Regions from separate parts of the Rhodoferax sp. PAMC 29310 genome, predicted to be linked through region 1. Evidence: predicted binding sites of a transcription regulator. Region 1 holds the regulator's gene; each other region holds the start of a gene.

Region 1 (10,554 bases):
CAGCATCATCACGCCCGGCTCATCGACCGGAGGCATACGCTGCAACGCATCGCCACCACGGAACTCGATCACATCGGCCACGCCAGCCCGTTCGGCGTTGCGCTGGGCAAAGTCCACCATCCGGTGCGAAACGTCACTGCCAAAAATAATGGGTTTTTGGCCGGGCTCCCTCACCACCTCTGCGTCAGCCGCTTCTCTTTTCATCGCATCCCAGTCCGCACGGCGAAAGGGAAGGTATTTCTCAAAGGCGAATCGACGGCGGCTGCCGGCCGCAATGTTGCAGGCAATCTGAGCTGCTTCAATGAGCACCGTGCCGCTGCCGCAGCAGGGGTCGTACAAGGGCAGCAGGTCATCCTCACCCTCGGCCCAGCCGCTGGCGGCAATCATGGCGGCTGCCAGGGTTTCCTTCAAAGGCGCATCACCCTTGTCCTCGCGCCAGCCGCGCTTGAATAGCGGTTCGCCGGAAGTATCCAGGTACAAAGAGCAGCTGTCAGTGGTCAAGTGCACGTAAATGCGGGCATCTGGCCACTGGGTATTCACATCGGGGCGCACGCCATTGGCGGCTACGCGGAAACGGTCACACACGGCATCTTTCACCTTCAGTGCCGCAAAGTTGAGGGAGGTGAGCGGGCTGTGCTGGGCTGTGACTGCGATCTTGATGCTTTCCTTGGGCGTGAACCAGCGCTCCCACTCGACCTCGCTGGCCGCGCGGTACAGGTCCTGCTCGCTGCGGTACTCGGTGTACGACAGCAAGACCAGTACCCGCTGGGCCAGGCGGCTGTAGAGATTGAGCAACATGGCGTGCGACCATGAGGTGCGCACCGCGACGCCGCCGCGCTGCTTGGTTGCGCAGCCCGGGGGCAGGCCGGTTATGCGAAGCACCTCGGGCAGTAATAGGTCTTCAACGCCTGCGGCGCAGGGTAAAAATAATTGCAATTGGTTCACGTCGTTTTCCTATGACAGGTTTATTGTTCTGGGGCGCAAGCGATGCTCCGCTAATCTCCGGTGCCCGTAGGTCTGGTGGGACGGGGCCGGACAGCGATTTACAGGTCTTTTCGCAGCGAGGCGGGGGCAATTCGCAGCCCTTCCCGGTACTTGGCCACGGTGCGGCGAGCGCAATCAATGCCCTGCTCTTTGAGCATCTCGGAGATCTGATTGTCGCTGAGGGGCTTCTTCAGATTTTCGGCACTGATGAACTGCTTGATCAGCGCCCGCACTGCCGTGCTGGAAGCATTGCCCCCACTGTCGGTCCCCAAGCCGGAGCCGAAGAAGAATTTCAACTCAAAAGTGCCGAATGGCGTGGCCATGTATTTGGCAGTGGTCACACGGCTGATGGTGGACTCGTGCAAGCCCAGTTCGTCTGCAATTTCCCGTAGCACAAGCGGGCGCATGGCCAGTTCGCCATGCATGAAAAAGCTCTTTTGGCGCTCCACAATGGCGTTGCTCACCCGCAAAATCGTGTCGAAACGCTGCTGGATATTTTTGATGAACCAGCGCGCTTCCTGCAGACGCTGTTGCAGCGCCGCATAGTTGGACGCCTCGGTGCCGCCACCCCGGTGTTGCTTGAGTGCGTTGGCATAGATGTCATGCACCCGCAGGCGAGGCATCACGTCGGCGTTGAGGCGAACCCTGAACTGCGCCTGCGATCCGTTGCCCACTTGAGTGACGATGACGTCCGGCACCACGATATTGCGCTCTACATCGGCAAACCGGCGTCCGGGTTTGGGCTCCAGATGCCCAATCAGTGCGATCCCCTCACGAATGGCCGCATCCGGCACACCGCACAATTGCACCAAACGCTTGATGTCACGCCGCGCCAAAACATCCATCGGCTGCGCACAGATGCGCAGGGCCACCGCCACCGTTCTCGCCTGGGCCAACTTGATGTCGTCTTGACTCTGCAAAGCTTTCAGTTGAAGCGTCAAACACTCGGCCAAACCCCGTGCACCCACTCCCACAGGCTCCAATGTTTTAAGCAAGGACAGCGCAACGGTGAAGTGGTGCAGCATTTGCTCCCGCTCTTCAAGGTCATCGCCGGTCAAGCCGTCAACCAACTCAGCCAACGCCTCTTCCAGGTAACCGTCGTCGTTCAGCGACTCAATCAGGAAACGCAGGGCGGCGCCATCTTCTTCACTCAGGTGCAAAGCCAGGGCCTGCCGGTGCAAATGGCTTTGCAGCGACTCCTGGCTGCGCGCCAGTTCGGTCACATCGGCATCACTGTCACCATCCAGGTTGTTGCCGTGGGCCTTGGCCTCGCCCCCCCACTCGCCATCATCGGGCGCCATGGAAGCACTGCCGTCGCCGTCCCAGCTCTGCCCGTCGTCTGCCGACAGGGGCGACAATTCGGCATCGGTTTCGCTGCTCACCCGGACTTCCGCAGTGAACTCGGCAGGAGCATGCGCGCCGGCTTCCACATCCAGATCCTCATTGCGGACCGGTGCATCGGCTTGTGCCAGTCCAAATTCTTCGCGTGGCGGCTCTTCTGCGCTCACCTCCAAAAACGGGTTTTCGTCCAGCATTTGCTCGACTTCCTGGCTCATTTCCAGCGTCGACAGCTGCAACAGCCGGATGGACTGCTGCAATTGCGGCGTCAGCGACAGGTGCTGGGAAACACGAAGGGACAGGCCAGGCTTCATCGCCCCCCCCACCGTTCAGGACAGGCCAACGTCCGCGAGGCGGCACGCCTGTGGAAAGCAATCAGTAGGTAAGGAAGGGATAGACAGTGCACCCGGCTCACATTCTGAAATGTTCGCCGAGGTACACCCGGCGAACATTGGCGTCGTTGACGATCTCGGCAGGCTTGCCTTGGGCCAGCACACTGCCGTCACTGATGATGTAGGCGTGGTCGCAAATGCCCAGGGTTTCCCGCACGTTGTGGTCAGTGATGAGCACCCCCAGCCCACGCTCTTTCAGGAAACTGATAATTCGCTGAATCTCGATCACGGCGATGGGATCAATCCCGGCAAAGGGCTCATCCAGAAGAATAAACCGGGGTTGCGTTGCCAAGGCGCGCGCGATCTCGACCCGCCGGCGCTCACCACCAGACAGCGCCAATGCCGCCGAGCCACGCAGATGATCCACCCGCAAGTCTTGCAACAATTCGGTGAGTCGTTTTTCGATTTCCGGCTTGCTCAGCGGTCGACCGGCGTCATCGCGCTGCAACTCCAGCACGGCGCGCACGTTATCTTCCACGTTGAGCTTGCGAAAAATAGAGGCTTCCTGAGGCAAATAGCTCAAGCCCATGCGTGCCCGTCGGTGAATGGGCATGTGGCCCACCGACTGCCCGTCAATGGTGATGTCACCCGCGCTGGCGTGCACCAAGCCCACAATCATGTAGAACGAGGTAGTCTTGCCGGCACCATTGGGGCCCAGCAAACCCACCACTTCACCTTTTCTGACGACCAAGGACACGTCTTTGACCGCTTGACGCCCGCCATAAAACTTCTGCAGATGGCTGACTTCCAGTCGACTTTCGCCGCTGGCCGCCTCCAGGCGAGAAGGTGTCTCGGTGATGGCCTCCGGGGTACTCACTTCTTGTCCGTCCCCATCGTGGTGGTCGAACGAAGTGCGGGCACCAGCGGTGCCAAGGCACCTTTCGGCGTGCCGGAATCCGACTTGGGCGTCAGCATGGCGCGGACCCGCCCGCTTTTTACGCCATCGGTTTTGGTGACGGAGCCGTCGATGGTGAACACGTCTGTGCTGTTGTTGTACTGAATCACGCCGCCGGTGAACTCGTCACTGAGCGTCGCCCCCCGGTAGCGGCGCAGCTTGGCATTGGTCAGGAACTTGACGGTGTCCGCTCGGCTGTCGTACTCAATCGTGTCGCCTTCGCCCTCAATGTATTCGTCAACACCTTCGCGCTTTTGGCGGAAAAAAGCTTGTTTGTTCGGCTCGGAAAGCACCAGACCAAATTGATTGCCCTCGGAATCCTGCTTCACATCAATTTTGGCACCGCGAATCAGAATTGTGCCTTTGGTTAACACCACCCGGCCGGTAAACACACTGGTTTGTCGCTGATCGTCATAGCGCAGCGAATCCGCCTCAATATTCATGGGCTTGTCACGGTCCGCTTTTTCCGCATACGCCTGGCCAGCGCTCAGGGCGAGGCAAACAACCAGAAACAGAGAGGTGAGTGTTATTTTCATAAAGGCATGAATCTTGCTGCAGTGTCAGTTTATGTCATTGTAGCGACCCGTTCGCCCAAGCCAAGCCCCCCCCCGCCTCACGGTGGGTCAATACCAACTTGCGTTACATGAAGCGCCATCGAGGCACGCGTGTGGGTTCAAGGCTAAAAAGAGCTCCGCCCAACGCCCCCATCAGGCATCAGCCGGCGGGACGCACTCATTTGAGGGCCAGCCGGCCTGATGCGACTAGCGTCCGCTGCGAACCTGGGCGACCAGCGACTCCACTACTTGCAAGGCGCGCTCCATGCCCTTGGCCTGTGTGCCATCGGTGTAGAAGCGTCCGGCAACGCCGAGCGCCGGCACGCCCTCAACGCTATAGGCGTTTTGCAACAAGGTCGCCTTCTTGGCCTTGGTGACCACGGAGAATGAGTTGAACTGCTGCGTAAACTTGGCCTTGTCAACACCTTGGGAGACGACCCAAGGCACGATGGCGTCTTCCGTGTCCAATTTTTGGCGCTCGGCGTGAATGGCAGCAAAGACCTTGGAGTTCAGTTTTCCGACCAAACCCATGGCCTCCAGCGCGTAATAAAGACGCTGCTGAGGAATGAAGCTGTCCCGGAAGGCAATTGGCACCTTACGCATCACCACATCAGCGGGCAAACGCTTGACCCACGCCTCCAACGTCGGTTCAAACGCGTTGCAATGCGGGCAGTTGTACCAAAAAAACTCCACTACTTCGATTTTCCCCGCTGGGGCTTCAACCGCAGCGACGGGCTTCACTTCAAGATAATCCTCACCGGCCTGATAAGGCTTGCCTTGTGCAAAAACAAGCGACGGCAAAGCCGACGCACCAGCTACCGCACCACAGGTCAGGGAAAAATCACGACGCTTCATCTTTGAACACTCCAGTTAAATCAGTCGGACTTACGCTGTTGGCATAAGTTCAATAGCAGCGCTCTAGCGCGCCACAGACACCAGCGCTGTCTCCAGGCCAACGGCATCCAGTTTTTCCTTGGACTGGATCGCATCGTCCTTTTTCTCATAGGGCCCAACACGCACCCGGTAGACAGTGCGTCCCGATTGCTCTCGCTCTGAGACCTTGGCTTCAATGCCTCCCAAGGACAGGCGAGCCCGCTGGCTTTCGGCATCTACAGCAGTTCGGAAAGCACCCAGCTGAACAAAATAGTAATAGGGGTCAGCCTTGGCAGCACCCGAGCGCGCCTTGGCGAGGTCACCCAATGGGTCAGCAGAGACGGCGGGCTTGACCTCGGCCGGCTTGGCGTCTGCTGGTTTCACGACAGGGGCTGCGATCTCGGCGGCAGGCGCAGGAGTGACTGAAGAGTCCACGGGTTTTGTCACCGGCTTCACTTGCAACGCGGCATTGGGGTCCCAATCCTTGTTGCGCAGGGTCTCCATGAAGTCTTGCTCGACGGTACGGCTACTGGCCTTGTTCACAAAGGGAACCGGAACTTTGGTGACGTAAACCGCCACGCCCAAAGCGATTCCCAAGCCCACCACCACGCCCAGAATGAAGCCCAATATGGTGCCTCCGCGTTGCTTGTTCATGTGCTGCATCTCGTTTTATGGTTACATTTTTTGCGGGGCACTGACGCCCAGCACGGCGAGGCCATTGTGCAACACCTGCGCGGTAGCCGCGACTAGTGCCAGGCGCGCCAGTTTGACCGCCTCGTCGTCCACCAGAATGCGCTCTGCGTCGTAATAGCTGTGATAACACGCCGCTAGTTCCCGTAAGTAGAAGGTGACATCGTGTGGCGCGAAGCCCTGAGCGGCCATGGTCAACATGTCCGGGTACTTGGCAAGAAGCAGCATCAAAGCCTGCGCCTGAGGACTTTCCAGTGGGGACAGATCGACGCCTGCTAGGCTGGCCGCATCGCCGCCCCAAGCGCTCAGCACCGAACAAATGCGGGCGTGCGCGTATTGCACGTAGTACACCGGATTGTCATTGTTCTTGGCCACCGCCAGATCGACATCAAAGGTGTACTCCGTGTCAGGCTTGCGGCTAAGCAGGAAAAAGCGCACCGCGTCTTTGGAGGTCCATTCAATCAGGTCGCGCAGCGTCACATAGCTGCCTGCCCGTTTGGATATCTTGACCTCTTCGCCACCGCGCACCACCCGCACCATCGTGTGCAACACATAGTCAGGGTAGCCCTCAGGGATGCCAGCACCCGCGGCCTGCAGGCCGGCGCGCACCCGCGCAATGGTGCCGTGGTGGTCGGTGCCCTGGATGTTGATGACCTTGGAATAGCCACGCTCCCACTTGGCGATGTGGTAGGCCACATCGGGCACAAAGTAAGTAAAGGTGCCATCCTGCTTGCGCATGACGCGGTCTTTGTCGTCACCGTAGTCGGTGGAGCGCAGCCACAGCGCGCCGTCTTGCTCGTAGGTTTTGCCATTAGCCACCAGCGTCTCCACCGTCTTGGCCACCCGGCCGCTGGTGTACAGGCTGGATTCCAGGTAGTACTCGTCAAACTTCAGGTTGAAAGCCTGCAAATCCTTGTCCTGCTCATTGCGCAGGTAGGCCACGGCAAACTGTCGAATCGACTCCACATCGTCCACGTGACCGCTGGCGGTGAATTCGCGGTCATCGGCCTTGACTGTCTTCTTGGCCAGAAAGTCATTGGCGATGTCGGCAATGTAGTCGCCGTTGTAAAAGGCCTTGCTGGCGGGGTTGTCAGAATCGGTGGGCCAGCACTCGTCACCGGGTTTGAAGCCTTTGGCGCGCAATTGGGTGCTGTTGGTGAGCGTCTGGATTTGCACGCCCGCATCGTTGTAATAGAACTCACGGTGCACATTCCAGCCCTGCGACTGGAACAAATTGCAGATTGCATCTCCCAAGGCGGCCTGACGGCCATGGCCCACATGCAGCGGACCGGTCGGGTTGGCCGACACAAACTCGACCAGCATGCGCTGACCGTTGGAGCCTTGGTTGCCATAGGAGGTGGTCTGGGACAGCACCTCGCGCACAATTTGTTGCTTGGCCTCGGGCTTGAGCCGGATGTTGATGAAACCGGGGCCGGCAATATCCACCGCATCCACCCAGCGCTGGTAGCAAGGCGTTGCCAACAGGTCAGCGCGCAGGGTCTCGGCCAGTTGGCGAGGATTCAGTTTCAGGGGTTTGGCCAGTTGCATGGCGGCCGTGGTGGCAAAGTCGCCATGGGCGGCCACTTTGGGCGACTCAAAGGCCGCTTTGGCACCCGCGCCAGGGGACAATTTTTCCAGCGCTTGCGCCAGGGCTTCGAGCAATTCAATTTTTACAGACAGCATGCGCCGATTTTACGAGGGCGCGAGTGGCAAAAAAATCCACCTCTTTTTGACCGGGTGCGAAATCTTTTGGCATGATCCCCCCATGATCTCCCGCTCCGACCTGTCTCCTTCGATCTCCTGCGTGATTCCCGCGTTCAATGAAGCGCGTAATCTGGGCAGCGTGGTGCCCCACATCCTGGCCACATTGGCCCGCATGAGTCCCAACCTTGAACTGATTGTGGTGGACGACGGCAGTCGGGACGACACGGCGCAAGTCATACACACCCTGTGTGTCGACCACCCCCAAGTGGTTTACATCAAGCTGTCTCGCAATTTTGGCAAGGAGCCGGCCCTGACGGCGGGCCTGAACGCTACCCGGGGCGACCTTGTGATCCTCATGGACGCGGACGGACAACATCCAGTGGAACTGCTACCCGACATGCTAGCGAAATGGCGCACGGGGGCGGACGTGGTGTATGCGGTGCGTAAAACCCGGGACGACCAATCCACCCTGCAAGCCACGCTGACGGGCTGGTTTTACCGGCTCGTCAACTTGGGCAACCGGGTTCAAATTCCCGCCAATGCGGGCGATTTCAGGCTGATGGACCGCAAAGTGGTGAACGCGCTGAACAGCCTGCCCGAGCGCAACCGCTTCATGAAAGGCTTGTACGCCTGGGTGGGCTTCAACAGCACCGCCATTGACTACGAACCACTGCCACGTGCCGACGGCAAGAGTAACTTTGGCCTGCGCGGCTCACTCTCTCTGGCGCTAACCGGCATTCTGGCCTTCTCGATCGCGCCGCTACGCGCCATGACGGTACTTGGCTTGGCACTGTCGGCCGTGGCGCTCGGCTATGGCACCTGGGTGGTCGCGGAGTACTTCATCTCCGGCATCGAAGTGCCAGGTTACGCCACCATCGTGGTGGGCATGATGTTCTTCAGCGGTATTCAGTTGCTGTCGATTGGCGTGTTGTCGGAATACGTGGGCCGCATCTACGAAGAAGTCAAACAGCGCCCCTCTTACCTGATCAGCGTGCGTGAAGGCGCTGGCCTGCCCGCGCCAATGCCCCCCCCCCCATTCCCCCAAGCCTCCGAGTCGCTGCCGAAAGCCTCGCTGTTGTGAGCGCGTCGACGTTCTGGTTTCTCGCGGTTGGCGGGTCGGCCGCGCTCACCCACATGGGCGTGTTTGCGCTGGTGCAAAGCCACATGCTGCCTGAGCTGGCGAATGCGCTGGGCTTTGTGATTGCCTTCTTTGTGAGCTTCGCTGGCCACCGCCTGTTGAGCTTCAAGGATGCGGGTACCAGCGTGCGTGCCAGCCTGGGCCGTTTCGCCGTCACCGCGCTGGCAGGGTTTGCCAGCAATGAGTTGATCTTTGCGCTGCTCTTGCGCAGCGCGGGACTACCCGCGCTGGTGGCTTTATTTATTGCTCTGGTGTTTGCAGCCGGGCAAACCTTTTTGTTCAGCCGCTACTGGGCTTTTCGCCGCTAAATCAGCGCCGGATTGGTAAAGCACCCAGCCGGCGCCCTCATAGAACAGGGTCCAACCCGGTTGTTTGGCCAAGTCCTGGTCGCCTTTGCGGGACACAAACCAGTTGCCGCTCACCAGTCCCGCTGCCGTCAAGACCTCAGGGGACTGCAAGACCTTGGCCGCCTTCAAATCAAAGTCCGCGCCCTCAAACAGCTCTCGATGCCAGCCGTCTCCCGCTTGGACGCGCACGGTTGGCCAATCAGCCAGTACCACCATGGGGCGACTGGTCTGGGCATAAAACGGCAAGTCATAGGGGTAGGCCCCAGCCACATACACGGTATCGCTCGCCTGGGCCTCACACGCCAACACAGCCGCCACATCTTGCGTTCGGTTCTCACGGGTGACGCTGGGCACACTGGCCATCAGCGCCACGGCAATACCGATGCTCAGCGCACACAAGCCGGCAAAAGCCTTGCCGGCAAAAGCCCGGTGTCCCATGACGCGGTCCCATCCCATGGCGGCCAGCAAGGCCAGCGGGGGCAACACCGGCAAGATGTAGCCCACCAGTTTGGAGTTCGGGATGGAGAAGAAGCCCAGAATCGCAAGCACCCAGGCCCAGCACAGTCGCCATACGTCTTTTGTCAGAGGGGTGCTCCCCGCTTGACGCGACTCGCGCCGTACCTGGTTCAAGGCAAAAAGCACCCAGGGGAAAAACAACAAGGCCAACGCCAACAAGTAGAACCAGATCGGCTGCGGGTTGTTATAAGTGGCGGCGGTGTAGCGGTTGAACTGCTGACCGATGAACATGTAGTTGAACAGCTCGGGGTGCTTCTGCTGCGCCAGCACAAACCAAGGCACGGCAATGGCGGCAAACAAGGCCAAACCACTCACCCAGGGCAGGTAGAGCACTTTTTTGAACTGCCGCGTCCACAGCAACCAGACAAAAATCACCAGGCCAGGCAGCGCAATGCCAATCAAGCCCTTGCTCAGCATGCCGAACGCGCAGGCCACGAAACCCAGCCGCGCCAACATCGCGTTCGGCCGGTCCCCGGCCATGAAGGCAAAAGCAAAGCACCAGATCGCCACGCCAATCCAGGTGGCCACTGCCATGTCATGGTTCACATACTGCCCGCCCACCAAAAAGGCCAGGCTGGTACCCAGCATCACCGCGGCGCGCCGTGCTGTGGACTCTGAGGTCAGGGTGCGGGCCGACAGGTACAAAGCCACCGTCATCAGCGCCACGTGTAGCGCTGGCACCAGGCGCAGGGCAAATTCGTTGACACCGAAGGTGGCCAGCGACATCGCCTCCAGCCAATACACGTAAGGGGGTTTGTGGAAAAACGGCAGGCCGTTCAGGCGTGGCGTAAGCCAATCTCCACTTTGCAGCATCCAGCGGCCAATCTCGCCGTAGCGGCCCTCATCGGGGACGGCTAGCGGCCGCAAAGCGGCCATGACCAGCAGCAAAAGCCAGAGAGCGGCCAGAGTCAGCCAAGATTTTTGTCGTTCAGTCAGGGAGGTATTCACCGCCAAATTTTAGCGGGCGAGCAGCGCGTCCCGGCCCCGCACCACCTCGACCCCCGCCGCATGCAAGGCGACGGGAAAGTCATCGCCATTCAAATAAGCGAACTCCCAGACTCGGGCTGGCCCGATTCCATCCCCGCTCTCAGCGGCCTGCGCCGGGTGGCACATGATGATGCTG
Region 2 (10,554 bases), 2.0 Mb from region 1:
GTAGCCTTCCAGAACAATCTGAAGCTCCAGTGACTCTGCCGTGGCTTCGATGGCGGCCAATAGATCCAGATAGTCGTCCAGCTTTTCCAGCGGCGGCATGAAGATGTAGAGCACGCCAGAGTTTTCACCCACAGACTCTGCTTTGGGTCCGCTTGCCCGACGCGGGTCACGCACTTCGACGCACAGCGCAGTACGGGTGATCCAGTGGGCCGACTCTTTGAGCTTAGGCGCTCTGGAGAAGTCGGACGGCTCAACCTGCGTAGTCCCTTGTGCGCTGGCGGCGCTGTGGTTGACGCTGGACGCAGACGGCGTTTGCATCTTGCGGGTTGCTTCGGCTTGAGGCCCGGTTCCTGCAAGGTAGGGCGCAGCGTTGGCCGAGTCATCCCAGGCTTGGCGGGTCGCTGCCTGAGCGGCTGGCGCCGGCGCAGATCCTTGGTAGCGGGCGGCAAGGTTCTGATGGCTGGGCAGGTCAGTGCGAGGGCTCCACGGATCTTGCTCATTGAGGTAAGGGAAATCTGCCTTGCTTACCCACGGCAATGAATCCAGCGGCAAGCGCAATCCCATGGGGGAGTCGCCCGGCATCAGGTACATGCGCTCATCACGCAAGAACCACGAACCCGTTGTCCATACGGGGCGCTCGCCCGCTGCGGTGTCCGACGGTTTGAGTGGCAAAACGTAGCCGACAACCGAGTCGAGCTTCTGCTCAAACACCCGGCGCAGTCGCGCCCGCTCCATTTCATCGTCCAGTTTCGAATTGAACGGGTCGACATTGACCGGCAGGCGACGTTCACGCCAGAGGTAGTACCAAACGTCCTCATGCGCAGCCTGCATGTGCTCGTCACTCATGCTTAGCTTGGCCGCAAGTGTTTGAGTGAATCGGCGCGCATCTTCACTGGTGTAGTGCGTTGGCGAACGCTCATCTGTGAACAGCGCCGGGTTGGACCAGACGGCTTGTTTGTCGGTGCGCCAGTAAATATTGAGTGCCCACCGTGGCAGTTGCTCGCCGGGGTACCACTTGCCCTGTCCAAAATGCAGAAAACCGCCTTCGCCGTATTCGCGGCGTAGTTTGTGGACCAAGGCGGTGGCAAACCCCCGCTTTGTAGGGCCCAGCGCATCGGTGTTCCACTCGCCGGCGTCTCGGTCATTGACGGCGACAAACGTGGGCTCACCGCCCATAGTCAGGCGCACGTCGCCTGCCTGCAATTGCTGGTCTACCGTGTGGCCGAGTGTCATCACCTCGTTCCACTGCTCTTCTGTGTATGGTTTTGTGACCCGTGGGGATTCGTAAATGCGGGTGACTTCCATTAAGTGCTCGAACTCAACCTCGCACTCGTCCATGCCGCCCTCAATGGGCGCCGCGCCGGATGGTTGGGGCGTGCATGCCAGAGGAATATGGCCTTCGCCCGCCATCAGACCGGATGTGGCGTCCAGGCCAATCCAGCCCGCGCCGGGCAAGTACACCTCACACCACGCGTGCAAGTCGGTGAAATCCACCTCGGTGCCGCTTGGGCCGTCCAAGGACTTGACGTCTGGCTTCAGTTGGATCAAATACCCGGAAACAAAACGAGCGGCCAGTCCGCAGTGACGCAGCATTTGAACCAGCAACCAGCCCGAATCACGGCAAGAGCCCGAGCCCAACTTGAGTGTCTCGTCCGGAGTTTGCACCCCTGGCTCCATCCGGATCAGGTAATTGATGTCCTTGTGCAGCATTCGATTGATGTCCACCAGGAAATCAATCGTGCGGCGCTTGGTCATGTTGACCTTGGCGAGGTAGGCCTTCAATCGTTCGGTGGCAGGGTCAACGGCCAGATAGGGAGCCAGTTCTTGTTCCAGCAGTGGCTCGTACTTGAACGGGAACTCTTCCGCCGCTGGCTCCAGAAAGAAGTCAAACGGGTTGTAGACGGCCATCTCGACCACCAGATCGACCGTGACTTTAAATTCTGTCGTTTTTTTGTCAAAGACCAATCGTCCTTGGTAGTTGGCAAACGGATCTTGCTGCCAGTTGATGTAGTGATCAACGGGGTCAATCTTGAGCGAATACGAAATAATTTTGCTGCGGCAGTGAGGGGCTGGGCGCAAACGGATGACCTGAGGACCGAGGTTGACAGGGCGGTCGTATTTGTAATGAGTGATGTGGCTCAGGGCTGCGTGAATTGACATGTTTTCGCCTCTCTTATTGTTCGACAAGACGGGGCCTTGCTTCTCACTATATCCTAGCAAGGTTAGTGCCAATTGCCAAAAAGCGCGAAATTTAACCTTTTGGGACCATGCTTGCCATTGCTACATGGCTTGACTTAGCAGCTCTAGATAGTCCGCCTCAGTCGCAATACGAGGGTTGGTTTTGTGGCAATGGTCCCGCATGGCCCCAGCAATGACCTGATCAAACTGAGCGCGGTTGAGGCCCATGACCTCCAGCCCGCGTGGCAAGCCAAGTCGTGCATTCATGTCTTTGACCGCGTCCGGGATATCGCTGCCGGATTGAAGTCCCATCGCGTGGGCCATGCGTTGCAAACGCTGCTCCTTCACAACGGACTCTGCTTTGGCGTTGAAATCAATCACGGCCGGCAAAAACATGGCGTTCAACGTGCCGTGGTGCATTCGCGGGTCGACGCCGCCCAAGCTGTGACTGAGCGAGTGGACGCACCCCAATCCCTTTTGAAAGGCCATGGCGCCTTGCATGGAGGCGCTCATCATGTTCAGGCGGGCCTCCTTGTCCTGCCCATCCCGGGTGGCTCGCTCGATGTGTGCCCAGCCTCTCGCCAATCCATCCAGGGCAATACCGTCAGCCGGAGGGTTAAATGACGGGGCCATGAAGGTCTCCATGCAATGGGCAATAGCGTCCATCCCGGTGGCGGCTGTCAACATTGGCGGCAATCCAAGCGTGAGTTCGGGGTCGCAAATGGCCGCCTTGGGCACGAGATGCCAAGAGTGAAACCCCAGTTTTCTGTGGTCGTCGACGATGATGATCGCGCCACGAGCCACTTCGCTGCCGGTTCCGCTCGTGGTTGGCACGGCAATCAGTGGCGCAACCCGCTCGGTGATGCGCGGCGAGCCACCTTCAATGGTGGCGTAGTGGGTAAGCGGCCCCTCGTGAGTGGCGGCAATGGCCACGCCCTTGGCGCAATCTATGGCCGAGCCACCGCCCACGGCAATCAGACCGTCGCAGCCATGTGCTTTATAAAGAGCTGCGGCGGCCCGAACCGCTGCTTCTGTCGGGTTGGAAGGTGTTTGATCAAATACAGTAACAGCAACCCCGGGCAAAGCGTCCAACGCCTTTTGTAGCACCCCAGCAGCTTTGACACCCGGGTCTGTGACGATCAGCGGACGGCTGATGCCGACCCGTTGGCACTCCTGCTTGAGGAGCTGGATGGCGCCAAAATCGAACTGAACCTGCGTCACGTAGAAGATGAGTGCCATGGTGTTTGCGGTGTAGGATGAAAACTTCACTTTAACAAGAAGCTTCCAACCTATGAGTCACCACCGTAACCCCCGAGCTTTGTTGACTCCCGCCATGCATGGTGTGTTGGATCGCATGGCACGCGCTGGCCAAGTGCCTCTTCATGCTTTGACACCTTTCCAGGCGAGGCTGGCTTATGAGATTGGCACCGGCGTTCTGGAGGTGCCTGCCCACAAGTTGCAACGCGTCGAAAGCTTCACCGTTCCGGCGCGGGATGGCGTGGAGTTGCCTGTGAGGCTGTATGCGCCGACAGACGAAGTGCTGCCGGTGTTGGTCTACTTTCATGGCGGCGGTTTCACCATTGGCAGTATTTCCACGCACGACACGCTTTGCCGGACGCTGAGTCACCTGGCGCATTGCGCGGTGGTGTCCGTCAATTACCGCTTGGCACCCGAACATTCGTTTCCCGTGGCGCATAACGATGCGTGGGACGCGGTGCAGTGGGTTGCCGCCCACGGCGAGACCCGGGGTTTGGATGCGAGCCGCGTAGCGGTGGGAGGCGACAGCGCCGGCGGCACCTTGGCGGCTGCTTGCGCGATTCACGCCAAAGACGCGGGCCTGCCGCTGGCCTTGCAACTGCTGTTTTATCCTGGGTGTGGGGCACAGGCTGACACGCCATCTCATACAACATTTGCCCATGGCTTCGTGTTGGAACAGGCTGGCATAGAGTATTTTTTCAATCATTACCTGCCCAACCCGGCTGACCGGGCCGATTGGCGTTTTTCGCCCTTGAATGCCCCTGACGTCGAAAGCGTCGCGCCCGCTTGGTTTGGGCTGGCCGAATGCGATCCACTGGTGGATGAGGGCGTGCTGTATGCCGACAAATTGCGTGCCGCCGGTGTTCCCGTCGATCTGGAGATTTACCACGGCGTGGTGCATGAGTTCATCAAAATGGGGCGCGCCATCCCCGAGGCGCTTCGGGCGCATGCCGACGCGGCTCGCGCGCTAAAAGCGGCTTTTTCAATCAATACCTGACGCGCCAACCCCAATGAGTGACCTAAAACGCCAAGCCTTTCGCCTATTTCACCGCCTGCGCGTGCGCTGGGCGGAAGTGGACATGCAGAAAATTGTCTTCAACGCGCACTACTTGATGTACTTTGACACGGCCATGAGCGACTACTGGCGCGAACTGGCGCTGCCCTATGACAGCAGTCTGGAGTCTTTGGGTGGCGACCTGTATGTCAAAAAGGCCACAGTGGAGTACCACGCGTCAGCGCAGATTGACGATCAGCTGGACGTGGCGTTGCGGTGCCATCGCATTGGCACCTCGTCCATGACCTTCAAAGGCGCCATATTTAGAAGGGACGACTGCCTGATCAGCTGTGAGTTGGTTTATGTTTTCGCCGATCCGGCGACCCAAACCTCCAAGCCTGTCCCGGCCGCCTTGCGGGAGATTTTGCTGTCCTATGAAGCGGGAGAGCCCATGGTCTCGGTTGAGGTCGGCACCTGGCAGACACTCAAAGCCGACGCAAGTCAGGTTCGGGCGGACGTATTTCTAAAGGAGCAGCGCATTCCAGTAGAATTGGAGCAGGATGATGCCGACCAAACTGCGATTCACGTGGTGGCGCGTAACCGCTTGGGCGTGGCCGTGGCCACCGGGCGCTTGTTGCAGCACGCAGCAGCCGTGGGCCGTATGGGTCGCATGGCTGTGCACCGGGTATTGCGAGGGACCAATTTGGGGCGTGAGGTGCTACAGGCCTTGATGCAAGCAGCCTCTGAGCGAGGTGACCGTGAGGTGATCCTGCATGCACAACGCAATGCTCAAGGCTTTTATGCCCGCCAAGGCTTTGTGAGCCAAGGCGAGCCATTTGAGGAAGCCGGCATTGGGCACATCGAAATGGTGCTCAAGCTGCCATCCAGCCACTAAATCTCCTGCACCTGCGGCTTAAATATCGGCCAGCAAAGGGTAGGGCGGGGCGCTGGCGACAAGTTCAGGGCCAGTGGCGCTAGTGAGATGAAGGTCTCCGGCTTCAAACGCCGCCACCTGCATGGACACCACCGCGTCATAGCCACCCAATGGCGAGGCGGCTGCTTGCGCGACTGTGCCGCAGGGTTGCCCCTCATTAGCCGATTGATAGACCTCGTCACCAACCGCCATCGGCGCGTCCGAGTGCGCCAGGTAAGCGCGACGCTTGAGCGTGCCCCGAAACTGACTGCGGGCCACCACTTCTTGTCCGGGGTAGCAACCCTTTTTGAAGTTGACCCCACCCACTGACTCATAGTTCAACATTTGTGGCACAAAGGCTTCCACGATGGGCGCGGTGATCAGGGCGATGCCGCTGCGCACCTCTCCCCAGGCCCACAGGTCTTCACTCAGGGGCTCGCCTTTCGGAGCGGCCTGCGCCGAAGGACCCAACCACAAAGCGCGTGCAACCCCGTCCGCAGGGTAAAGATGCACTAGGGTTGAAGCATCAATATCGGTCTTTGTCCAAGCGGAACCTGCGGGAGTAGCTATCTTGTTGATAGCATCACCAGCCAAGCCATAGACCGACATCTCGGCGCTGACGTCACTGAATTTGGCCTTGGCGCGCATCACAAACATCGCCAAGCGCTTCATGGCAGGCGCCAAGACGTCAAGAGGGCAAATCAGCATAATTTCGGCCGGACTTTTCTTGAAGCCAATAAAACTGGCTTGCATGCGACCCTTGGCGCTGCAGAAGGCGGCCAAACGGGCTTCGGTCATGCCCAAAAGTGAAAAGTCCTGGGTCAACTGACCGTGCAGGAACTTGGCCGCGTCCTCACCCTCGACCTTGATAACACCCAAATGGGTGAGGAGGGTAATTCCATTAAGTTTGTTTTGCATGAGTGAATTATCATCCGCACTCAATTCATCGGAAGGCTGTAAGGCTGTGCGTCGTCTCCTCTTCATATTTGTACTTGCCGGCGCGCTCCTGGGGGGCTATGCCGCTTGGTGGCTTCACCATCCCTTGGTGCGGCAATCCGCACCGCTTGATTTGCTGATTCAGTCAGGCGCGTCAGCTCGCGCGGTGGCGGAATCGGTGGTTGAAGCAGGTGCGCAAACCGATCCAACGCTGCTTTACTGGTGGTTTCGCCTGTCAGGGGACGCGCGCCAAATCAAGGCGGGGAGTTATGAAATTGAAACGGGAACGACGCCGCGGCGCTTGTTGGAGAAGCTGGTCAATGGAGAGCAGGCGCTGAGAAGCGTTACCCTTATCGAGGGGTGGACCTTCTCCCAAGTGCTTGAAACACTATCAAAAGCAGAGCATCTTGCGCCCGATAGCAAAGGGCTCAAGCCCGATTTAATCATGAGCAGCCTCGGAAAGCCTGGCGTTCATCCTGAAGGCCGCCTGTTCCCTGACACCTACACCTATGCCAAAGGCAGCAGTGACCTCGGCGTGTTGAAGACCGCCATGCTGGCCATGGACCGCCAACTGGAGGCCGCGTGGAAACTGCGAGCCAGCGACTCTCCGCTGAAAACGCCTGAGCAAATGCTGGTGCTGGCTAGCATCGTCGAAAAAGAAACCGGGCGCGACAGCGATCGCGCCGAGATTGCGGGGGTGTTTGTGAATCGCTTGCGCATTGGCATGATGCTTCAAACGGACCCCACGGTGATTTATGGCCTGGGCGACACCTTTGATGGCAATCTGCGCCGACGCCATTTGTTGGCAGACACGCCATGGAACACCTACACCCGAACCGGTTTGCCGCCAACCCCGATATCCATGCCGGGTAAATCATCATTGATGGCTGCGGTGCAGCCTGCGCAGACCAAGGCCATTTATTTCGTGGCGCGCGGTGACGGCACCAGCCAATTCAGTGCCACGCTGGCAGAGCACAATCGTGCGGTGAACAAATACCAGCGTGGGCAATAAGTACTTATGACAGTGGGTGGAATTTTTATCAGTTTTGAAGGCATTGACGGCGCGGGGAAATCGACCCACATTGACCGTTTGGCCCAGATGTTTCGCGAACAAGGCCGTCAGGTCACCTTGACGCGCGAGCCCGGAGGCACGCCGTTGGCAGAACGCCTGCGCGCCATGGTGTTGAACGACCCTATGGATGCGATGACCGAGGCCTTGCTGGTGTTTGCGGGGCGCAGGGACCACCTTTTGCAATGCATTGAGCCGGCTCTGGTTCGCGGTGACGTTGTCTTGTGTGACCGATTCACCGACGCGACCTTTGCCTACCAAGGTGGTGGGCGGGGATTTGACCTTGAAATGCTATCAACTCTAGAGCGCTGGGTGCAGGCGGTACAGGGGCAGGGTGGCGAATTCACACGGCAACCGGATCTCACTGTTTGGTTTGATCTGGCGCCGGAGATTGCGGCGCAGCGTCTGCAGGGCGCCCGGGTACCAGACAGGTTTGAGGCGCAACCGCTGGAGTTTTTCAAGCGCGTCGCGGCGGCCTATCAGAGCCGAATGAACCAATCGCCACAGCGTTTTGCCCAAATAGATGCCGGCGGCACGCGGGAAAACGTGTGGGATGCAGTCAGACTGGCCCTCGTCAACCGAGGTTGGCTGGCATGAGCGACAGTCGGCTTGCCCCCTGGATCGCCTCGCAGGCCCAAACGTTGCTGGCTCAACGCGGCCACGCGTGGCAGTTGGCTGGCCCGTCCGGCTTGGGGCAATACAGCTTGGCCATGGCGTTGGTTCGGGCGTGGCTTTGTGATCAACCGGGCCCACAGGGCGCCTGCGGTGTTTGCTCAGCCTGCCATGCCATTGATGTCCGAACCCATGCCGATCTTTGCGTGCTCATGCCTGAAACCGTGATGATGGAGTTGGGTTGGCCGTTGAGTGAGAAAGCCCAAACAGACATCGACGACAAAAAACGCAAGCCCAGCAAGGAAATCCGGGTCGATGCCATGCGTGATGCTGTCGAATTTTCTCAGCGGACCAGTGCCCGAGGCCGCGGGAAGGCCGTATTGGTGTATCCCGCAGAGCGCATGAATAACATCACCGCCAACGCATTGCTCAAAACTTTGGAAGAGCCACCGGGCGACGTCAAATTCGTGTTGGCCACCGAGGCTGCCCATCAGTTGCTGCCGACCATTCGCAGCCGGTGCTTGGGTCACAGCATGATTTGGCCCTCCACTACGGCGTCTCTGGCGTGGCTTCAGGCACAAGGGGTTGCCGGTGATCAGGCCGCTATCGCGCTGCGAGCTGCGGGTGGACGTCCGGAGGATGCACTGCAATTCACGTTGGGATCAGGACGCACCGCTCAAGCCTGGGTCAAACTGCCACAGGCCATGGCGCGCGGAGAGGTTGCTGCCCTCAAGGACTGGACGCCTGCCCAGGCCGTTGATGCGCTTCACAAGCTGTGCCATGACATGCTGGCCGTCAAAACAGGCGCGGCGCCGCGTTTTTTTGGGGCATCCGAGCTGCCCGCGGGCGGGTCAATTGGGAGTCTGTCGGCGTGGGGAAAAGCACTGGGGCAGACCATGCGAACCGTCGAACACCCGTTTAACGCGGGGCTAATGCTGGAAGCGCTTGTGAGCCAAGCGCAAATCGCCCTAAACTCAAAGGCATCGCCCACACTATGAGCACAACGACTTCAACGCCAACCTCTTCCAACACTGCGCCACGCCCCAGTGTGATTCAACTCGCGATCAAGCAGAAATCGGCCTTGTATGCGGCATACATCCCCATGTTCACCGAAGGCGGCATATTCATCCCGACCACCAGAAATTACCAATTGGGCGACGATGTATATGTGTTGCTGACATTGCCCGATGACCCACAGCGCTACCCCGTTGCAGGTACCGTGGCTTGGATCACGCCCGACAAGGCGGCTAGCAGCCGGGCCCAAGGGGTTGGCATCTTGTTTCCCAAGGACGAAAAGTCCCGTGCCCTCAAACTCAAAATTGAAGAAATTCTGGGCGACAGCCTGTCTTCTGACCGTCCTACCCAGACCATCTGAGTCCTGACCGTTACCAGCGGCAGGGCGCTTTTAACGACTGCCCCATGTTCACTGACTCCCATTGCCACCTCAATTTCCCAGAACTTGTCGCCAACTTGGCCTCCATTCGCGAATCCATGGCGCAAGCCCGGGTTGATCGGGCCTTGTGCATTTGCACCACGCTAGAGGAATTTCCGGGTGTCCACGCCCTAGCCAGCACTTACGATAATTTTTGGGCCACAGCGGGCGTGCATCCAGACAACGAAGGCGTCACCGAGCCGTCGCTACAAGACTTGCTGACCCTCGGGCAACTGCCACGCGTGGTCGGCATTGGCGAGACGGGTCTCGATTACTACCGGTTGGGTGAGCGCACCGTTGCCGACATGGAGTGGCAGCGGAACCGTTTTCGAACCCATATTCAAGCGGCTCGACAATTGGATAAGCCACTGGTTATTCACACTCGCGCCGCGTCGGACGACACGATTGGCATTCTGAAGGAAGAGGGTGAAGATGGCTCCGCTGGCAGCGCCGGTGGTGTTTTTCATTGCTTTACCGAGACCAAGGAGGTGGCCCGGGCCGCTTTGGATCTTGGGTTTTACATCTCGTTTTCCGGGATTTTGACGTTCAAAACCGCGCAGGATATACGTGATGTCGCCGCTTTTGTGCCTCTGGACCGGATACTGATTGAAACCGACAGCCCCTATTTGGCACCAGTGCCTTACCGTGGGAAAACAAATAATCCATCCTTGGTTCCTTATGTTGCGAAACAGCTGGCAGAGCTCAGGCAATGCTCGGTCGAACAGATCGCCGAAGTGACAAGTCACAACTTCGATGTGCTTTTCAAAGGAGTGCTTACCTCATGATTTCTTCGATGAAAAAAGTAATCCAACGCATTAAGTATGTAGTTCAAGTGTTTGTTTTGATTGGATTTTCAGCAGCCAATGCTGGCTCCTATGACGATTTTTTTGTTGCCATCAAACGCAATGACGCCGAAACTGTGTCGAGCTTGTTGAATAGGGGTTTTGACTCGAATACAGTTGACAAGGATGGAAACGCCGCCCTCTACTTGGCGGTGCGTGAGCCATCCATTGCGGTGGCGACTGTGCTCATCAAATGGCCCAAAACACAGGTTGAGAGTCGAACTGCCAAGGACGAGAGCCCCTTGATGATTGCATCATTGAAGGGGCTGACTGAGATCTGTGCGGCATTGATTGCGCGTGGCGCCGACGTCAACAAAACCG
Region 3 (10,554 bases), 1.5 Mb from region 1:
GGTATGACCACCCCGCAACTTCACACGCCCCGCCAAAATCATTTGCTGGCGGCACTGCCTGACGCAGACTTCGCCACCTTTTCCAATGAACTGGAACTGGTTCCCATGCCGCTGGGCCACATGCTGTACGAACCCGGTACCCAGTTGCGACACGTCTATTTCCCCACCACGTCCATCGTCTCGCTGCACTACGTCACCGCAACAGGCGCATCGGCCGAAACGGCGGGCGTAGGCAACGAGGGGGTCGTGGGCGTTTCCCTGTTCATGGGCGGGGACACCACACCCAGCTCGGCCGTGGTCCAAACGGCAGGCCATGCCTACCGGCTTGACCGCCATCTGTTGCAGACGGAATTCAACCGGGCAGGTGCGCTACAGCGTTTGTTGTTGCGCTACACCCAGGCCCTGATGACGCAAATGAGCCAATCGGCCGTGTGCAATCGCTACCACTCAGTCGAGCAGCAACTGTGTGGGTGGTTGTTGTTGACCATGGACCGAATGCCAGCACGCGAACTGGTCATGACGCAGGAATTGGTGGCCAGCATGTTAGGGGTACGCCGCGAAAGTGTGACCGAAGCGGCGGGTAGCTTGCAGACGGCGGGCTATATACGCTACCGCCGAGGCCACATTGCCGTACTGGACAGAGCGGGACTAGCGACGCATGCCTGCGAATGCTACGGTGTGGTCAAGAAGGAATTGGGGCGACTGTTGACCGATGTGCAACAGGGCCCGCACTACTGAGTCGGCTGCTTTCGAGTTGACAGCGGCCCGACGGGCATCGGAGCGATGACCCGACGAGCGCTTGGCCATGACCTCGCCGTGCTGGTCAAAAGAGCCTCAAAAACTCACATGAACTTTGAGGCTCTATGGATCAGGGACGAACGGTGACTTCGTTCCGAACCGAAACGACGCCTTTGACGCCACGTGCAATGGTCTCCGCTGTGGCACGCTCTTCAGCGTTCTTGGCAAAGCCGGACAGTATGACGGTGCCATTCAGGGTTTCGACTTTGATTGACAACGCATCCACCTGTTTGTTTTCGATGAAGCGCGACTTGATCAGTGTGGTGATGCCGGTGTCATCGACATAGGCCCCCACGGTTTCCTGGCCGCGTTGAACGGCACAGCCCGTCGCTGTGACCATGACGACGGCGGTAATAACAATGGCAAGTGTGCGACGAATGAACATAGAAATCTCCAGTAGAAAAATGAATGGAACTGACCTGTGGACTATAAAAAAAGGCGCTGTGCCAGTCGGTGCGCTGACGCACATAGCGGATTGAAAGTCGCAGGTTTCGATTGCGTCATAGCCACCCTCTCGCAGAATGGGCTTCCTTGGCAGCAACGTTTTTTGGCCCCCCGCAGCAGATTCATGACGTACGAGTTGCGCTTTCGCCCCATCCGTCATACCCTTGAAGCCACCATATCGCAGCACGCGTGCTGCCTCAAAGGAGCGGCCATGACGGCAAAACCCATTAGCAACCTGCGCCACTACTCCCGCATTCCCTTTGACGCCGAGGTGATGTTGCATCTGGAGGACCGCGTGTTGGCGGTTCATTTGGTGGACATTGCGCTCAAGGGCGCCTTGGTGGAAACGCCTGCGTCACAGACGCTGGTGTTGCATGAAAAATGCCGGCTGGTGTTGACGCTGACACAAGGGGGTGACGCCATCACCATGGCCGGGCGCATTGCGCATCTGGAGGGTGCCCACATTGGCGTTGAATGCCAGGAAATTGATATCAACAGCTTGACCCTGTTGCGCCGGTTGATTGAGCTCAACACAGGTGACTCTGCGCGGGTCAATCGCGAGCTCTCCCACATGTTTGCCGGCACCTGGGTGGCCTAGGAGAACAGCATGCCTGAATCGCCCCTTTCACAACGGCTTGAATTGGGGTGGATGACCCGCATGCAATGAATGGCCTGCCGCGTGATGCATCCCCCAAGATCAACGCTCTGCACGCTCATTGCTGAGCGCGCAGGATGAGTAAAGGTGCAGCTCAGCGCATTTGGGTGTAATTGACTGGGATCCACTGGTATGACTTACCTGTGGCGTGCAAATGCCCCAGTCCTGGGAACTGGATGTGGGCTGCGCCAATGAGGGTGCCATTTTTGGCCGCTTGGGTGAACACCCGACTGCGGGCCGTCATCGCTGCTTTGGGGTCGGTGTCGAAGGCGATAGTGACGGCGGGTTTGTCCAGTTGGACGGCCGTCACATGAATCAAATCACCCACCACCATCAGTTTTTGACCCTGGCTTTCGACTAAGTAGGCCGTGTGGCCAGGGGTATGGCCGTGGGTCGGTATGGCGGTGATGCCCTGCATCAAAGAGACGTTGCCCGTGAATGGCCGGTATTCTTGGGCGTCCACATAGGGGTTTAATGAGGCCATTGCCCCTTGGAAAAATCCTTTGCCACCTTCGGGAGCCTTATTCAGCTCGGTTTGGCTGAGCCAGAGGTCCGCGTCGGCTTGATCGGAGCGCACGATGGCGTTCGGGAAAGCGAGTGCGCCGGCGCCGACCATGCCGCCGACGTGATCGGGGTGCATGTGGGTCAGATAGATTTCATCCACTTGGGCAGGCTCGTAGCCTGACGCCTTGAGGTTTTGCGTCAATTTTCCCAACGTAGGGCCAAACAGGCTCCCTGCGCCTGCGTCAATCAGTACCAGTTTGCTCCCGGTGTTGACCAAGTAGGCGTTCACTGATGTCTCCAGCGGGGCCTTGAGAAATGATTTCCCCAGAGCTGCCTTTGTCATGCCTGGTTTTTCGGAGAGCAGCTGGTCCACCGGAAGATCAACAGTGCCATCGCTCAGTGCTGTGACCTCAAAATCGCCCAACATGATTCGAAAGTAGCCGGGGGCTGGGGTTTTTGCCATGGGCGCCGCAGCAAAAACAGCGGAAGTGCCCAGGCTGGCGCAGGTCAGTGTTATTGCCATCGCCAAGGCGCGGGGCAGAGAGGTCAGAGGGGCGGACTTCATGGGATGTCTCCAGGGAAATGAAAAGCGGGATGGGAGAGCGCCTGGTGGGGGGTATTCACGGCGAGTAAGCGCTCCGTCGAGATGGATTGTGGAGTTTTTCATGTGGCGCAACAATAATGAAATATGCAATCTATCTTTGCAAATTTCTCAATAAGGTAGCATGACCAGCATGACCAGCATGACCAGCATGACCAGCATGACCAGCATGACCAGCATGTTGGATGCGATGAAGATGTTTTTGGCGGTCGCGGAATCCGGAACCTTATCAAAGGTGGCCTGGGAACGGACCATGGCCGTCTCTTCGGTCACACGGCGAATTGATGGGCTGGAGGCCGAGTTGGGGGTGCGCCTGTTTCATCGCAGTTCTCGACAGCTCTTGCTGACTGACGCGGGCGAGAAATTTCGGGTCAGTGCCTTGCAAATGGTCAGTGACCTGGAGGGTGTGAAAGCGGAGTTATCGGCGTTGCAAACAGATCCCCATGGCCTGCTGACGGTGACTGCCCCTTCGGGCTTTGGCCGACGCCATGTGGTGCCAGCGGCGATGCGGTTTCTCCAGTTGTACCCTCAAATTCAGCTCAATCTGCACTTAAGTGACGATTTGGTGGATTTGGCCGAGCGCAGGATTGATGTGGCGATTCGCATTGGAAAACTGCCTGACAGCGATCTGGTGGCCACCAAGTTGGCGCAATACAGCCGCCTGGCATGTGCCAGCCCAGATTACCTGGCGCGTGCCGGTTGGCCAGCCACCCCGGAAAATCTGCTGAAACACAATTGCCTGACCATCGCAACCCCGCCGTTGCCAGCCGGTTGGTGGAGCTTTGCAGGCACGCTTGGAGGCTCGCCATTGCCGGTACGTGGCAGCTTTCAGTCGGACGATACTGAAAGTCTTCTGCAAGCTGCGCTGCATGGCATTGGCATTGTTCATCTGGCCAGTTGGCTGGTTGGCTGGTTGGCGAGTTGATCGCCGAGGGCCGTCTGATCTCGCTATTTCCGCAAGCCGCGACTCTGTCACCCAAACAACTGACAGATATTCATGCAGTTCGGCTACCGGGGCGTTCTCACGCCACCCGGGCGAGGCTGTTCATAGACCATTTGAAAACAGAGTTTGACGCTCCGTCGGGTTGGCATCATCGATCAGGGTCTCGTTCCGACGAGCCGGAGTCACCCTCCATCAGCTTGTTTTGATCATCCCTTTGGTCTCAATAAAGGCAATGACCTCGGCCAGCCCTGAATTGGTTTTCAAATTGGTCATGACAAAGGGTTTAAGCCCCTTTGCCGTGGTGCGCATGCGAATGGTGTCGGCTTCCATCACTGCCAAATTGGCACCCACGTGCGGCGCCAGGTCGGTCTTGTTGATGACAAACAGGTCACTCTTGGTGATGCCGGGGCCCCCTTTGCGCGGGATTTTTTCACCCGCTGCCACGTCGATCACGTAAATCGTCAGGTCGCTCAGCTCGGGGCTGAAGGTGGCCGCCAGATTGTCGCCACCGCTCTCCACAAAGACGATGTCGGCGTTGGGGTGCTCCACCAGCATGCGGTCAATGGCTTCCAGGTTGATGGAGCAGTCTTCCCGAATGGCGGTGTGCGGGCAGCCACCGGTTTCCACGCCCATGATGCGATCCGCTTCCAAGGCACCGCTTTCTGTCAGCAGCCGCTGGTCTTCCTTGGTGTAGATGTCGTTGGTGATGGCGACCAGGTCGTACTGTTCGCGCATGGCTTTGCACAGCATCTCCAGCAACGTGGTTTTTCCGGAGCCAACGGGGCCGCCAATGCCCACGCGCAAGGGGGGGAGTTTTTTGGTGCGGTTGGCAATGTGGTGCAGGGCGTTAGTCATGGTGATATTGCTTCTAAATTGATAGCTTCTTGCGCAGACTGTACCGGCGCTAGGACCGGAAAAGACGTGAATACTGCACTTCATGCTGGGCGCTGAGAATCGCCAGCATGGGTGAAAAAGCCTGGCGCTCGTCGTCGGCCAGCGACAGGGCGTGGTCCACGGCGGCGGGAATTTCGGCGGTCAGCGCGGACAAAATGCGTTGACCCGCACTTTGCCCCAGTGGCACGGACTTGATGGCGGCTTGCACCATGTTCTCTGCCCAGCCGAAGGCATAGGTCAGCAGGCAGTCGCGCAGCGGCGCAGCGCAGGCGCTGGCGGCCAGCGAAAACGCCAGCGGGTAGGTGGGTTGCAGGGACGCCAGCGCGCCGATCTGTTCGCCACGCGCCGTGGTGTGGTTGCGCAGCCACTCCAGCAGGGATCGGCCCATTTGCTCGGCCTGGGCGCGCAATTCGCTGCTTTCTCGGGTTTGCAGCACCCATTGGTTGAGTGTTTCCATGCGCGTCATGTCATTCGCTTGCCAAGCGGGAATCGCCTGCGCGACCACCGCCAAGTCACCTCGCGAAAAATTCAAGTGCAACTGGTCAATGAGCCACAACGATGCTTCTTTTTCTGTAGCTACCCGCGCACTTTCTACGGCCGCTTCAAGGCATTCCGAGTATGAAAACCCACCAATCGGCAAGGCCGGTGAGGCCAGCCACATCAGCTGCATCAGGCTGGTGTCCGTGCGGTGCGGGTTGGCCAGGGCGGCCGCGTGGTCAACCATGGTCAGTGGCTGTGTCCGTGGTCATGGCCGCAACCGGGGCCGTGCACATGGGGCGTGCTGGCGGTGGCAATGGGAATGGCGCTGAGTTTGGACTTGGCGGTGCTGGGTAGCTTGACCACCGTGGCCGTGTCATGCGCGTGGCCATGTTCATGGTCGTGCCCACCATGACTGTGGCTGTGGCCAGCCGCGTGGTGACCATAGGCACCGTTTTCTGGCTCAAAAGGCTCGTCCACCGCGTTCACGATCAGGTGCATGGCTCGGAGCATATCGGCCAGCACATGGTCGGGCTCGATTTTCAGATGGTCGGGCTGCAGCTCGATGGGCACATGGCGGTTGCCCAGGTGGTAGGCGGCGCGAATCAAATCAAAGGGCGAGCCATGGTTGGCACAGTGCGTGATTTTGAGCACGGCTTGGGAGGCGGCAATGACCCGAACCAGCGAACCGTCCTCGGCCACCAGCACATCACCGCCGCGCACTGCAGTGCCCCGTGGCAAAAAGACGCCCAGTGCGCGTCCGGTCGAATCCGTCGCATCAAAGCGACTTTTCTGGCGCACGTCCCAGTCCAGCTCGACGGTGGCGGCGCGTTTGAGTAGGACAGGGGAGAGGCCTTGGCCTTGAGAGAGGAGTTTGTTAGCAGTCAGCATATGGCGTTGATTTTTGCTTGAAAAATTGAAAGCTTACATGCACCATTGCATTTGTTGTGTTGATAGCCTTGGAGGGCGTACCGTGAAAAAACTCGAAGTGATTGAAGTCGGGGTTGATCTTGGAGTCATATTTCCTCCTGACCTCCTTAAGCCACTCGATTGCCAGGAGGGTGACACGGTATTCATCACCGAATTGACTAATGGGTTTCATCTGCGTAAATGCACAGCTTCGGAGGCGGAGCAGAGTGATCTGCAACGTATGCCGTAGCGGAACGTGAATATGACACGGGCCGCTTTCTTCGCTTTTCAACCGACGTCGGTTTGGGGAGATCATCAACCCGGATCTCCATCACACTCAAAACAAGAAGTAGCGTTGCGACATGGGCAAGGTGACGGCTGCCTCGCAGGTCAGCAGCTGGCCGTCGGCGCGCACGGTGTAGGTCTGGGCGTCAATCTCCATCTTGGGCAGGTAGTGGTTGTGCACCATGTGTTGCTTGCGCACGCCCCGGATGTTCTTCACGGCACTTAATGTCTTGTGCAAACCAAACTCGTCCTGAATGCCTGCGTTCAAGCCGGCTTGCGAGACAAAGGTGAGCGAACCCCGGGTGAGCGCGCTGCCGTAAGAGCCAAACATGGGGCGGTAATGCACCGGCTGCGGCGTGGGGATGCTGGCGTTGGGGTCGCCCATGGCGGCCATGGCGATGAAGCCGCCTTTCAAAATCAACGCCGGTTTGACGCCGAAGAACGCCGGTTTCCACACCACCAGATCGGCCCACTTGCCGACCTCAATGCTGCCCACCTCATGGCTGATGCCGTGGGCAATGGCCGGGTTGATGGTGTACTTGGCCACATAGCGCTTGGCGCGGAAGTTGTCGTTGCGGGCGTTGTCCTCAGGGAGGGTGCCGCGCTGCTGCTTCATTTTGTGCGCGGTCTGCCAGGTGCGAATGATGACTTCACCCACCCGGCCCATGGCCTGGCTGTCGCTGCTCATCATGGAGATGGCCCCCAGGTCATGCAGGATGTCTTCGGCCGCAATGGTTTCCTTGCGGATGCGGCTCTCGGCAAAGGCCAGGTCTTCGGCAATCGAGGCGTTCAGGTGGTGGCATACCATGAGCATGTCCACATGCTCATCCAGCGTGTTCACCGTGTAAGGCATGGTCGGGTTGGTGGAGGAGGGCAAAAAGTTGGCCTCGCCCACCACGCGCAAGATATCCGGGGCATGGCCGCCGCCCGCGCCTTCGGTGTGAAACGCGCACAACCCTCGCCCTTTGGTGGCCGCAACGGTGTCTTCCACAAAGCCGGACTCGTTGAGCGTGTCCGAGTGCAGGGCCACCTGAATGTCAGTCTCTTCGGCCACGTCCAGGCAGTTGCTGATGGCCGCCGGCGTGCTGCCCCAGTCTTCGTGCAGCTTCAAACCAATCACGCCGGCGTTGATCTGCTCGTGCAGCGCGGCAGGTTGGCTGGCATTGCCTTTGCCAAAGAAGCCCAGGTTCATCGGGAAGGCGTCGGCTGCCTGCAGCATGCGGGCGATGTTCCAGGGCCCTGGTGTGCAGGTGGTGGCAAAGGTGCCGGTGGCGGGGCCGGTGCCACCGCCCATCATGGTGGTGATGCCGCTGGCCTGGGCCTCTTCAATCTGCTGCGGGCAAATGAAGTGAATATGGCAATCAATGCCCCCGGCGGTGACGATGTTGCCCTCGCAGCTGATGACCTCGGTGCCGGGCCCGATGATGATGTCCACGCCGGGCTGGGTGTCGGGGTTGCCGGCTTTGCCAATGGCCACAATGCGCCCGCCTTTGAGGCCAATGTCGGCTTTCACAATACCCCAGTGGTCCAGAATCAGGGCATTGGTCATGACGCAGTCCACGGCGCCTTCAGCGCGTATACGCTGGCTTTGCGCCATGCCGTCGCGAATGGTCTTGCCGCCGCCAAACTTCACTTCTTCGCCGTAACCGCCGGCACCTAACGTGAAGTCTTTTTCGACTTCAATCAGTAAATCGGTGTCGGCCAGGCGCACCCGGTCGCCCACGGTGGGGCCAAATATTTCGGCGTAGGCGCGTCGTCCAATCGTTGCCATCAGAGCTTTCCTTGTATGTGTCCGCGAAAACCAAACACCACGCGGTCCCCGGCGAAGTCCACCAGTTCCACGGTGCGTTGCTGGCCCGGTTCGAACCGCACGGCCAGGCCAGAGGCGATGTTCAGGCGCATGCCTTTTGCGGCGGCGCGGTCAAAGCCCAGCGCGCCATTGGTTTCTGCAAAGTGGTAGTGCGAGCCGACCTGAATGGGCCGGTCGGCCGTGTTCTGCACCACCAGCGTCAGGGTGCGCCGCCCGGGGTTCAGAACGTGGTCCGGGCCGTCGGTGATGAGTTCGCCTGGGATCATGGTGAGTCTTCGTTTTATTTACTTGCCACCACGGCTGAGCCAGATGCCCAGTGCCACCATCGCGCCCAAGGCCACCAGGCCCCAGGCATCGGTGGCGTGGCCATGGGGCCCGGTCAGCCCATGGCCGTCATGGGCCAATACGCTGTTAGCGCCGGTCCACAGCGCGCAAGCTGCTATTGTTTTGATATTTTTCAGGCGAGAGGCTGGCATGGAAGGTCTCCGTTCAATGGGCGGTTAAACAATGGGCTGGTGCACGGTGACCAGTTTGGTGCCGTCAGGGAAGGTGGCTTCGACCTGAATGTCGGGAATCATCTCGGCAATGCCGTCCATGACGTCGGCCCGGGTGAGCAGGGTGCGGCCCTCGCTCATCAACTGCGCCACGGTTTTGCCGTCGCGGGCGCCTTCCATGACCGCTGCGCTGATGAAGGCAATGGCCTCCGGGTAGTTGAGCTTGAGCCCACGCGCCTTGCGGCGCTCCGCCAACAATCCGGCGGTGAAGATGAGCAGCTTGTCTTTTTCACGAGGAGTTAGTTCCATTTCGTTTCGCTTCGCTCAATAGTTAGCTCGTGCGGCCGCAAATGCCGGCCGAGCACGAGGGGTAAGTTCCATACCCTTGTTATGCAAATCCCGTGCCGTGGCATGAAAACTGCACCGTGACTGGGTCATGACCGCCGCCATTCCTCCTGTTTCATCCCCGCACAGCGAACCCGTGCAGCGCATCACCCTGGTGCGGCGGGACTACAACGCCTGGGTGGGCAGCGAGACGATGGAGGACTACGCGCTGCGCTTCACGCCGCAGCGCTTTCGCAAGTGGTCGGAGTGGCGGGTGGCCAACACGGCGTTTGGGGCGGCCTCGTTTCTGATTCTGGAAGCCGTGGGTGCCACGCTGCTGGTGCAATACGGGTTTGCCAATGCCTTCTGGGCCATTCTGGCCACAGGGCTGATCATCTTTTTGGCCGGGCTGCCCATCAGCATCTACGCCGCCCGCTACGGGGTGGATATGGATTTACTCACTCGGGGCGCGGGCTTTGGCTACATCGGCTCCACGCTCACCTCGCTCATTTACGCCTCCTTCACCTTCATCTTCTTCGCGCTGGAGGCTGCAGTGATGGCCTATGCGCTGGAGCTGGCGCTGGGTGTGCCGCCGCGCTGGGGGTATTTGATTTGCGCCTTGGTGGTGATTCCGCTCGTCACCCATGGCGTGTCCACCATCAGCCGCTTGCAGATTTGGACGCAGCCGCTGTGGCTGGTGATGCTGGTGGTGCCGTTTGCCTTTGTGCTGGTGCGCGATCCTGGTGCGTTTTCTGGCGTGGTGCACTACATCGGTGAGAAGTCCAGCACGTCGGAATTCAGTCTGCTTCATTTTGGTGCTTCCCTGACGGTGGGGGTGGCCTTGATGACCCAAATGGGGGAGCAGGCCGATTACCTGCGTTTCATGCCAGCACGCACCCAGTCGAACCAATTGCGCTGGTGGGGAGGGGTGCTGATGGGCGGGCCGGGTTGGGTGTTGTTGGGGGTGCTGAAAATGCTGGGCGGGGCGCTGCTGGCGTTTCTGGCCATCAGCCACGCCGTGCCACCCGATCGGGCAGTGGACCCGAACCAGATGTATTTGGCCGCCTATGAGTATGTGTTTCCCCATTACGGTTGGGCGGTGGCGGCCACGGCGCTGTTTGTGGTGGTGTCGCAACTCAAGATCAATGTCACCAACGCCTACGCAGGCTCGCTGGCCTGGTCCAACTTTTTCTCGCGCCTCACCCACAGCCATCCGGGGCGGGTGGTGTGGGTGGTATTCAACACGCTGATTGCCTTCATGCTCATGGAGATGAACGTGTTTCAGGCGCTGGGTGACGTGCTGGGGCTGTACTCCAACATCGCCATTGCCTGGATGATGGCGGTGGTGGCCGACCTTGTCATCAACAAACCGCTTGGCCTGTCACCCCCGGGCATTGAGTTCAAGCGCGCCCACCT

The links. The regulator sigma-54, encoded in region 1, starts transcription at its own class of promoters, with help from an activator protein. The targets are predictions, from matches to a motif close to TGGCANGNAANCTGCTTT.
Region 2: a site for sigma-54 is predicted at 2,214-2,231, ahead of J8G15_RS04960 (DUF2126 domain-containing protein). Genes of this name have one in related genera too.
Region 3: a site for sigma-54 is predicted at 9,204-9,221, ahead of ureA (urease subunit gamma). Genes of this name have one in related genera too.

The regions. Positions count from the first base shown of each region.
Region 1 covers NZ_CP072852.1:3,689,530-3,700,083, reverse strand. Annotated here, with positions in the region: gene J8G15_RS17185 (class I SAM-dependent RNA methyltransferase) at 1-945, opposite strand, end outside; gene rpoN (RNA polymerase factor sigma-54) at 1,044-2,636, opposite strand; gene lptB (LPS export ABC transporter ATP-binding protein) at 2,734-3,531, opposite strand; gene lptA (lipopolysaccharide transport periplasmic protein LptA) at 3,528-4,145, opposite strand; gene J8G15_RS17165 (thiol:disulfide interchange protein DsbA/DsbL) at 4,371-5,018, opposite strand; gene J8G15_RS17160 (SPOR domain-containing protein) at 5,082-5,690, opposite strand; gene argS (arginine--tRNA ligase) at 5,712-7,409, opposite strand; gene J8G15_RS17150 (glycosyltransferase family 2 protein) at 7,492-8,511, shown strand; gene J8G15_RS17145 (GtrA family protein) at 8,508-8,876, shown strand; gene J8G15_RS17140 (glycosyltransferase family 39 protein) at 8,805-10,379, opposite strand; gene J8G15_RS17135 (ChbG/HpnK family deacetylase) at 10,389-10,554, opposite strand, start outside.
Region 2 covers NZ_CP072852.1:1,060,625-1,071,178, reverse strand. Annotated here, with positions in the region: gene J8G15_RS04960 (DUF2126 domain-containing protein) at 1-2,160, opposite strand, end outside; gene J8G15_RS04955 (iron-containing alcohol dehydrogenase) at 2,281-3,417, opposite strand; gene J8G15_RS04950 (alpha/beta hydrolase) at 3,470-4,432, shown strand; gene J8G15_RS04945 (YbgC/FadM family acyl-CoA thioesterase) at 4,446-5,324, shown strand; gene J8G15_RS04940 (folate-binding protein YgfZ) at 5,343-6,260, opposite strand; gene mltG (endolytic transglycosylase MltG) at 6,259-7,290, shown strand; gene tmk (dTMP kinase) at 7,297-7,944, shown strand; gene J8G15_RS04925 (DNA polymerase III subunit delta') at 7,941-8,957, shown strand; gene J8G15_RS04920 (PilZ domain-containing protein) at 8,954-9,334, shown strand; gene J8G15_RS04915 (TatD family hydrolase) at 9,379-10,176, shown strand; gene J8G15_RS04910 (ankyrin repeat domain-containing protein) at 10,185-10,554, shown strand, end outside.
Region 3 covers NZ_CP072852.1:2,226,034-2,236,587, reverse strand. Annotated here, with positions in the region: gene J8G15_RS10175 (Crp/Fnr family transcriptional regulator) at 4-738, shown strand; gene J8G15_RS10170 (BON domain-containing protein) at 869-1,183, opposite strand; gene J8G15_RS10165 (PilZ domain-containing protein) at 1,454-1,840, shown strand; gene J8G15_RS10160 (MBL fold metallo-hydrolase) at 1,992-2,966, opposite strand; gene J8G15_RS21540 (hypothetical protein) at 3,114-3,257, opposite strand; gene J8G15_RS10155 (LysR substrate-binding domain-containing protein) at 3,193-3,927, shown strand; gene ureG (urease accessory protein UreG) at 4,138-4,800, opposite strand; gene J8G15_RS10145 (urease accessory protein UreF) at 4,850-5,563, opposite strand; gene ureE (urease accessory protein UreE) at 5,566-6,207, opposite strand; gene J8G15_RS10135 (hypothetical protein) at 6,290-6,475, shown strand; gene ureC (urease subunit alpha) at 6,563-8,281, opposite strand; gene J8G15_RS10125 (urease subunit beta) at 8,281-8,586, opposite strand; gene J8G15_RS10120 (hypothetical protein) at 8,605-8,796, opposite strand; gene ureA (urease subunit gamma) at 8,821-9,123, opposite strand; gene J8G15_RS10110 (ATP-binding protein) at 9,251-10,554, shown strand, end outside.